DNA from 3 places in the Ectobacillus soli genome. Region 1 is predicted to be linked to each of the others. Evidence: predicted binding sites of a transcription regulator. Region 1 holds the regulator's gene; each other region holds the start of a gene.
What was found. Region 1 encodes LexA, which represses DNA repair genes until DNA is damaged. Its sites were predicted from a motif close to CGAACATATGTTCG; they were not measured.
Positions count from the first base shown of each region.

Region 2: a site for LexA is predicted at 1,515-1,528, ahead of uvrB (excinuclease ABC subunit UvrB). Genes of this name have one in related genera too.
Region 3: a site for LexA is predicted at 1,419-1,432, ahead of ACAN53_RS14020 (YolD-like family protein). Genes of this name have one in related genera too.

Region 1 covers NZ_JBGJZM010000001.1:830,265-833,554, reverse strand. The annotation lists gene tkt (transketolase) at 1-414, opposite strand, end outside; gene ACAN53_RS04295 (DUF896 domain-containing protein) at 665-904, opposite strand; gene ACAN53_RS04290 (YneB family resolvase-like protein) at 960-1,607, opposite strand; gene lexA (transcriptional repressor LexA) at 1,740-2,360, shown strand; gene ACAN53_RS04280 (acyl-CoA dehydrogenase family protein) at 2,680-3,290, shown strand, end outside.
Region 2 covers NZ_JBGJZM010000002.1:138,075-141,364, forward strand. The annotation lists gene uvrB (excinuclease ABC subunit UvrB) at 1-1,440, opposite strand, end outside; gene ACAN53_RS12550 (GW domain-containing glycosaminoglycan-binding protein) at 1,644-3,290, opposite strand, start outside.
Region 3 covers NZ_JBGJZM010000002.1:445,727-449,016, forward strand. The annotation lists gene metA (homoserine O-acetyltransferase MetA) at 1-353, opposite strand, end outside; gene ACAN53_RS14010 (hypothetical protein) at 334-510, opposite strand; SAM riboswitch class I at 604-705, opposite strand; gene ACAN53_RS14015 (hypothetical protein) at 817-1,263, opposite strand; gene ACAN53_RS14020 (YolD-like family protein) at 1,452-1,748, shown strand; gene ACAN53_RS14025 (FHA domain-containing protein) at 1,801-2,496, opposite strand; gene ACAN53_RS14030 (hypothetical protein) at 2,518-2,697, opposite strand.

The DNA.
Region 1 (3,290 bases):
CGTTGCTGCTAAATGACGTTCCGCCATTGCCATACCAACTGCAGTTGCAATACCCTGTCCAAGAGGCCCAGTAGTTGTATCTACGCCGGCAGTGTGACCAAACTCAGGATGTCCTGGTGTTTTACTTCCCCACTGACGAAAGTTTTTCAAATCTTCCATTGTTACTTCATATCCACATAAGTGTAGAAGACTGTACAATAACATAGAGCCATGTCCAGCAGATAATACAAATCGATCGCGATTAAACCAAGTAGGATTGGATGGATTTAATTTCATAAATTTCGTCCACAATGTATAGGCCATCGGTGCAGCCCCCATTGGCATGCCCGGATGTCCGGAATTCGCCTTTTCAATCGCATCGATTGCAAGTGTGCGAATAGTTGTTATAGATAAGTGTTCGATTGAATGTGACATAGTTTTCTTCCCTTCATTCAATTTAGCCTAAGCATTCATATACATTTATATTAGCTTGCCACGCATCATTATACAACATGTATGAGGAATTGTGTGGATTATATTCTATTATTTCAAAATAACTATTCATATGGAAGTCATTTAAACTTTTTAGGTTATACTTATTTTATAGTTTTTATCCATTTAAGCTGTAGCAATCCTATAAATCAAAAGAAAGCAAGATGGAGTTATCTTGCTTTCTTTTGATCTATTATTGTAATAAGCTGTTTTGTTGCTGTTTCAAAAGCTTTAGTTTTTCAGGGGTAACATCATTTCCACATTCATCTACAATTTTTATGGATTTCAACCGTTCCAATACTTGAACACGAAAAGACTTAATATATTCTTGACGTAAGATATGACGCTCTTGTTTTTCAACGTCAGTTAATCCGATTGTCTTTGCCTTTCTAGAAAGCTCATTTATACGATTTAATTTTTGAGATGATATCATGAGCAGTCTCCTTTCTGTAAACTGAAGTCTATCATACAATAGTTAATCAGTTATATCAAGGGTTCTGCTCGTTTGTATATTCTACGTAGCGACGATGCACCGTTGCTTTTGATACATCATAACCAAAGCCTCTTAGTGTTGCAGCAATTTCAGCAAAGGTCAACTTATTACCCCGCAAACGAACAATTTCTTCAATTGGTACTTCCTTTTTCTCACGGCCGCCATTCATATCACGATTCTTTAAATTTTCTTCTGGGTGATATCCATGTTCAACTGCACGCTTCATTCCACGTTTAATTTTCAAATTATGTATTTTCCGTTGATATTCTTCAACAACACTAATAATATCAAGCACCATCGAATCAGCATCAGACAACTGCAACTCTCCATTTTGGCTATGTGTATATACCCGAACACCTTCTTTACGTAAACAATGCATGAGTGCTATTTTCGCATTGCCTCTTCCTAGTCGTGTTTCATCTTGAATTAAAACTACTTCTATATTATCTTCTTTAATACAATCTAGCATTTCTAGAATTCCTTCTCGTTCAATTGTATAACCGCTCTCTTTCTCACGAATAATTTTCACAACTTGCAAATCATATTGCTGTGCAAGTTTCACAAGTTCTTCTTCCTGTCTTGCTAAAGATGTCTCTTGTTCTTCCTTTTTCGTACTCACACGAACATAAATAATAGCCTTCATTGAATCTTCTCCTTACTTGCTTCGTACAAAAATAATACCATACATCTATACATGATTCGAACCTACGTTTGTAGAAAAGGCGAACATATGTTATAATTATACTAATATTTTCTATATAAACGAGGTGGAGAGATGGAAAAATTAACAAAAAGGCAGCAGGATATACTTGACTTTATTAAATTACGAGTAAGCGAAAAAGGATATCCGCCTTCCGTACGTGAAATAGGTCAAGCAGTTGGTCTTGCTTCTAGCTCTACCGTTCACGGTCACTTAGCAAGAATTGAAGAAAAAGGTTTTATACGCCGTGATCCTACTAAGCCACGTGCAATCGAAATTATAAGTTTCGATAATTTAGAAACCAATCACCCCCCTGTTATTCACGTTCCCGTGGTTGGGAAAGTTACAGCAGGACCACCTATTACTGCAATTGAAAATATTGAGGAACAATTTCCATTGCCCGCTAACCTCGTTTCAGATTCTGATAAAGTATTTATGCTGAAAGTACAAGGGGATAGCATGATTGAAGCGGGTATTCTGGACGGGGACCTCGTCATCGTTCGCCAGCAGCAATCAGCAGATAACGGGGAAATTGTAGTTGCATTAACGGATGAAAATGAAGCAACGGTAAAGAGATTTTTTAAGGAAAAAGATCATTTCCGCCTTCAGCCAGAAAACTCTTCCCTCGCTCCAATTATTCTACAATCAGTTTCCATCATCGGAAAAGTAGTCGGTGTATACCGGATGATTCACTAAGAGCTTAGTTAAGCTCTTATTTTTTTGCAGCTTGCACATTTTCTACATAAATGTATATGCTGCACCTACTATTTTTTCTCACATTTCCTTCATCTTGATGCTCCGTTTTTTGTAAAAAATTCTCATTTTTAAAACATACTTGACATCTATGTTTTGTTGGAATTATGATACTTATAACAACTTCATACAAATAGCTAACTGGACAACCGGAGGCTCCTGTCACTTTCTAACGTTAGAAAGCAGACACGAGCCTCTTTTTTGTTCTTACGCTAAAGAAAATTAGAAAACTATTAAAATGGATAAAGGAGAGCGATGTATAATGGCAAATTCAAACCAATTACATGCAAAACGAAATGAAAACGAACAGGAACAACTAGATTCCTATGAATTTCAAACACCTGTAATATTTGGTTCTACTGATTTTGAGAAGTTACTCGCTGTAATTGCGCAAGATGCAGAAAAACGGAGAAAAGCCGGAAGCGAAGCACGTCCCTATTACGCGGTGGATTTAATTCGCAAAGCTCGCCTTGGTGCTCTTCGTTTACCTGTAGAACTTGGCGGCGGAGGTGTTAGCATTCGTGATATTTTCCAAATTGTCATCCGTTTAGCAGAGGCGGATTCTGATGTGGCACATATCCTTCGTTTTCACTTTTACCAAGTCGAGATTATTCTCTTGAGTCCGTACTCAACTAAGCGCCAAAACTGGCTGAAACGAATCGCGGAAGGAGAAATTATTGGGAACGCATTTACCGAAATTTCTTCGAAAAATGTTGGAACCCTGTCTTTTCAAACGACGCTATCTCCTGATGGTACCGGATATCGTTTAAACGGTACAAAGTACTTTAGTACAGGTACATTGTATGCAGATTCCGTCGTTGTAATGGCATCAACGGTAGATGGTAAAACTGCATCCGTATTCATCCCTACGGA
Region 2 (3,290 bases), on a different contig from region 1:
TTTCACTTCCGAATGAAGATAATTTACTTTAATGCCGATATCCTTTAAATAATCGGTTAAGTCCTCCGACATCTTTTTCGTCAGCGTAGTAACAAGGACACGTTCATGTTTGGCAATTCGTTCTTGTATTTCACCAAGTAAATCATCGATTTGCCCCTCAATTGGTCGAATAGCAATCGTCGGATCAAGTAGGCCAGTTGGGCGAATAATTTGCTGCACGACCTTTGGTGCAAGATCGAGCTCATACGGTCCTGGCGTTGCTGATACATAAATGGCTTGCTTCACTTTATCCTCAAATTCCCCGAATGTTAGCGGACGATTATCAAGTGCTGACGGCAAACGAAAGCCATGATCCACTAGCACTTGTTTACGCGCTTGGTCTCCGTTATACATAGCCCGTACTTGCGGAAGCATAACATGAGACTCATCGACAATAAGTAAAAAATCGTCTGGAAAATAATCAAGAAGCGTATACGGCGTCGATCCGGCTGGGCGAAGTGTTAAATGACGGGAGTAGTTTTCAATCCCCGAACAAAACCCCATCTCCGCCATCATTTCTAAATCATAGCGAGTTCGTTGTTCGAGCCGCTGTGCTTCTAATAGGTGGTCCTGCTCACGCAATTCCTTTAACCGTTCTTCTAGTTCTTTTTCTATATTTTGAATGGCAATCCGCATTTTATCTTCACGCGTTACGAAGTGAGATGCCGGAAAGATGGCAACATGTTCCCGCTCAGCTAGCACTTCTCCTGTTAACGCATCCACTTCACGAATGCGGTCAATTTCATCCCCGAAAAATTCAATTCGAATACAATGCTCGTCACGGGACGCTGGAAAAATTTCGACGACATCCCCGCGCACACGGAACGTCCCGCGTTGGAAATCGATATCATTGCGGGCATACTGCACATCCACAAGCTGACGGAGCAATTGATCTCGTCCTTTTTCCATACCAACACGAAGCGAAACGACAAGTTCGCTATATTCTTCCGGCGAACCGAGACCGTAAATACACGAAACGCTGGCAACAACGATAACGTCAGATCGTTCAAACAGCGCAGACGTAGCGGAGTGACGCAGCTTATCAATTTCATCATTCACCTTGGAATCTTTTTCAATATATGTATCTGTCTGCGGTACATACGCTTCTGGTTGATAGTAATCATAATAGCTTACAAAATATTCAACTGCATTGTTCGGAAAAAAGCCCTTTAGCTCACTATACAGCTGACCCGCTAGCGTCTTATTATGAGCCATAACAAGCGTCGGCTTATTCACCTGCTTAATCACATTCGAAACTGTAAAGGTCTTTCCCGTTCCTGTCGCACCAAGCAATACTTGATGTCTCTTTCCTTCTTTCACACCTTTCACCAAAGCTTCAATTGCCTTTGGCTGGTCCCCTTGTGGAGAGTACTGGGACACAACTTCAAACTCATGCTCCAAACCGTTCAACCTCCCCAAACTACAAAATATGTAGTTATATTTTACCACGGGGAGAGGAAAAAATACTAATAATACGAACAAATATTCGTATTATTTTTCTGTTACGGCTTTTTGAGGTGATATCGTCTTTGGGGAAATTACAAAAACGAGGGTGTGGGGAACCCTCGTTTCGAATAGTTAGGCATGCAACGTTCAGTAATACATTAATTTTTGATTGGACCAAAAGAGATGTCTAATCCCCATAGGTATTTCGTTAATTTGATGGTACGTCCATCTAATGTAAATGTACGAGATGAATTATCCTGCGCAACCATGTTAAAGAAGTTTTCTCCTTGCGTTGGTAAAATAGCGGATAATAAATCCTTTACTTTCACTTCGAAGTCCGGATCAGTGTTATACAACATCAAATTGATATCGATATCTCCTCCACCAGTTGGAAATAAACTAGCATACTCGTATAGGATATTTCCTTGTATTCCATACTTGTTATAAACTAACGCTCCAATGGGAGAAGTAAAGAATCCTAAGTTAAGCGCTTTGTCCCGAATTTCTGGAGCTGTATATACGCTGCCATTTGTCGATCCGCTTGACTGCGCATGTAACACTCGCTCATCGACCCAACCTATTACTTCATTTGCAAATTTAAATTTGATCCAAGTCGTTGCTCCCTTTTTCGCACTTTGAATGACATGTACCGTTTGATTGCTGTAATAATTAGTTGGGGCATAGTATTCAGCTGCATACTCCCCGTAAGGAGCCGACCAAATTCCATCTCCATTAGGCGAGTATTGAACAACTGCATCGTAGTTTTCATCCTTTATATTTTCCAAACCGTTATATTCTTTCGATAATACACGAGAATTTACCCAGCCAATCAGTCCATTCTTAAGCTGGATTTGGTTCCAGATTGTATCTCCTTTGTTAGCGCTTTTTAAAACCTGAACAGATTGGTAATTATATTCACTTACCCAACCCAAAATATCATCGCCTGGTTCCCCTTCTGGAGCTTTGTAAATCGCCTCCCAGCTTTCTACCGAACCTAAGACAGCTTGACGATTCTCATCTTTTACGTTATCTAATGTAGAAAATAAACGAGAATCAACCCAGCCGATATCTTGATTGTCTTTCCTAATATGATACCAAACGGTTTCTCCACCTTTTATACTTTGGACAATTTGTACAGCTTGATTCGCATAATTGTTCGTAGGTCCTAAGTACCTAGCACCGTATTCCCCGTAAGGCAGGCTCCAAACCCCATCTCCCTTTGAGGTATAGGTAACGGTTCCTATGCGATTTTCTTCCCTTAAATCGTTTAAATATGACACAGCATGGTCACCATCAATCCAGCCTATAAAGGTTAATGAATCCTTGTTTCGAATTTGATACCAATTAACATTTCCTCTTTGAACAATGCTTGTAACAGTCACCTGTTGCAGTGCAAGTTTCTTCGTACTATCTATATATTGCGCTCCTTCAATTCCGTAGGGCGTTGACCATATCCCATTATCAGGATTGGCTCCTATCACAATGTCCATATTTGCCGGAGTTATCGCGTTTGTATTATCGAGTGCCCTAGCATCAACCCAACCAATCTTCCAATCTACTACTACTTTATACCAAGTTACCGACCCAATCTTTGCGCTTTCAAGCAATAGAATATCACTATATGCGTATTTACTCGTTACATCTATAAATTCTGCTCCCGGCACACCATACGGCATGGTCCATATCCCGTTACCATGTGTTTCCCCTAATACAGCAGATTGGTTATCGATAGTCTTAATTTCTGATAGATTGCTTAATGCGCGGCGATCCACCCAGCCAATGACCTTTCCATTAATAGAAATTTG
Region 3 (3,290 bases), on a different contig from region 1:
ACATCCTCAAATGGCATAAGTTCTACAGGAGCACCTGTAATGATGAGCCCATCAAATCGCTGGTTCTCTACATCACGAAAAGTCGAATAGAAGCTTGTAAGATGGTCTTGTGACACATTTTTAGATGTATGTGATGCCATGTGTAAGAATTGCACATCTACTTGAAGCGGTGTATTCCCAAGTAATCTTAATAGCTGTGCTTCTGTTTCTTGCTTCGTTGGCATTAGATTTAAAATTGCAATCTTGAGCGGTCGAATATCTTGTGAGAAGGCACGCTCCTTCGTCATGACAAAAATATTCTCGTTTTGTAAGATCTTACGTGCTGGCAAATCCTTATCCACGATAATAGGCATGTTTCTTCCCTCCAGCCATAAAAAGAGCTGCTAAATCCTCTGATGTATCATATTTATACGTTGTGCTTTGATATTGTGGTAGCACACGTGGTTCTCCGTTTTTAGGCGCATAGCCTCCTTGATCACAGATGGTACCTTCCTTCCATGTTTCTCCCATGCTCATCACCCTTTCTATTCCTTTCTAAATAAAAAGACTGCTTCCTACCCTAAAGGTAAAAGAAGCAGCCCGAACTCGCACATGGCTGAATATCTCTTATCTCCCAGAGTACACTGCAGGATTTGGCACAATTCCGATTTCCGGCTGTTGCCAAGGCTTCACAGGGCCTGTCCCTCCACCTATTCTTGATAAGACATATGAAATTATCTACATTCTATAAAACTATCGTCTGAATGTCAACTCGTTTTCTGAATTATTAGAATTAAAAAAGAGATCTATTTCAAATCGTAACCTTCTCATATAACCCTACACAATACTTGTAAACACAAACTCACGAAAGGCTTGTTCATGCTCATTCGCCAGCTTTTCTGCCGTTTTGTCACTGCTATCGCCTGTTCCATTATTAACAAACATATTTTGAATCGCTCCGTCTTCCTTTACATATAAAAAAGGACGTTCAAACGTTGTTTCATATTGTTCTTGCAACGCACGTTGAAACAACTCCATTGCCATTTCAGAGGAACTAACAACAGCCGTAACCGCCTCCTCTAACTCTTCTTTTCTATATAAGAACGTTGTTTTAAAATCATCTAACCCTTTTAACCCATCTTTCTCGTAGCAAAACCTAGCAACATCCAATGCACTTCCATAATCAACATACAGCCCCGTCCGCCCATTGGAATAAAATAAATACAAATCACTCATAATGACAGGATCCTTCACAATAAACAACCACTCTGTTTCTTGATTCACGCTAATCCCCTCCTATCTATCATCGTATCAAAATTGTTATCTTAGCTGACGTTTCCTATGACAATTTAATAATATTTTTACAAAAAATTGTTTGTCTCTATTTCATTTTACAGCGTAGAAACACTTGCATACTTCCTATAAAAAAGGGTAAAATAAGAACAAATGTTCGATTAAAAGGAGTGATTGCTGTGAAACTCATAAACGAAAATTGGGAAATAGGTACATTTGAATGGGAAGAGATCATTCAACTACCAAAACCACAGGAGCCCGATGAACATATTGAAATGATGTTATGTGAAGCCATGGAGCACCATAACTTTGTATCCTTTGACTATCGTCATCGCGGTGTTATTTTTCATATAACAGGCCGCATTCATCATTACAATGTAACAAATCAACGATTACAGATTATCGATACCGCTGGTAAAGCTCGTTTTATATATACAGCAAATGTCGTCCACATAGAAATTTGCAAGGAGTGGTAAAGTGAAATCTACTCCATAAAAAAAGAGACCACAACCAAATGTGTCTCTTTCCTTAGTCAATTTCATGCACATCACTTCTAGACATTCGAAATCCTTTTCGTAATACAGACTCTATTTTCAAATAACCTCGAACTTTCATACGAAGACGGTAAATGAGAGAATTCATTTCTTCCGTTCCTACATACACATTACATGATAAGGTACGTTCAGGCCATACAGCGTCAATAATTTGCTGCTTACTGACAAACTCATTTAAATTCTCAGCCAATATTTTGCAGCAGGCGTATTCCTTTTGCGATAATTTAATGCTCGCGTCATGGAAATAAACCGTTTGGGCAATATCATCTAGGTCAAGCCGATCTTTATGTAAATGATAAGCCAGGAGTTCACCTGGAATTTCCATCGTTTCATCATAGTCTTTTTCCATCTGTAACTCAATTAGCCCATTAGCCAATGTAATTGTATCCGAATCGTGTAGCCGATATATTTCAAACGGAATAAGTGCTTCTCCATTTAATTCCGTTCCATGCTTGCTACCTAAATCCTGAATCGTCATTATGCCATCTTTAACAAAAACAACGAAATGCTTTCGTGAAACAAACTGATTATGAATCGAGAAATCCGGGTCATAGGATGGATTCGCACGACCAATAATTGTTTGTGGTTTATCTAAATAAATAAACGAACCTGCTTGAAACGGATCACCCTGCTTTAAAATCAATTTATGACAATTTTGAATTTGATTCATACATACTCATCCCTCAATACTTCAATTATCGAAATACATACCTATCTGTTCTGCGATGCGAATGGGATGATGTAACATGTCGTCTTCACTAAAAAATCGAGATTCTTCAGGTAACGGCTTCGTAGATGCTTGTTGTATGTACCATTCCCATCCACGTCCTACTATCAGAACAGCAAGTAGCGTAATCATAATTTTACGCATATGTTTGCCTCCTTACAATACCTCGTTTACTTAGCATTGTATGAAAGTTACTTGATCTCCTCAATAGAAAAACAATGATAATTCAATGATAATTTTCAAAAAATTTCTGGTCAAGCCATTTGATGTTTCAAAGTGTATGAACATTTGTACTTTTTAGCAATATTGATACAATAATAGGGAACTTATCTACATTCTATCACCGTATAAAAGATCAAACTAAGGAAACGAAATGGATCCACATCACGGTGCACACCGCAAATATGAGGTAGAAAAGCTAGAAACGATTTAATCACATAATATAGCAGGGACCACTGAAATTATTTTAGTGGTCCTTTTTTTGCTGTGATAGCTGTGGGGGTGCTCAAGGTCCTTTAGTTACCGCTGTTCCGGTTTTTTCTCCTTTGCAGGCACCAATCCGGCCCTTTGATTACCACTATTTTACTTTCTTCTCCTTTCCGGGCACCAATCTGGTCCTTTGGTTACCGCTATTTTGCTTGCTTCTCCTTTGCGGGCACCATCCCGTTCCTTTGGTTACCGCTACGACAATTTTTCTCTCGCACTCGGGCACCAACCGAGCGTTATCGCTCCCGCCC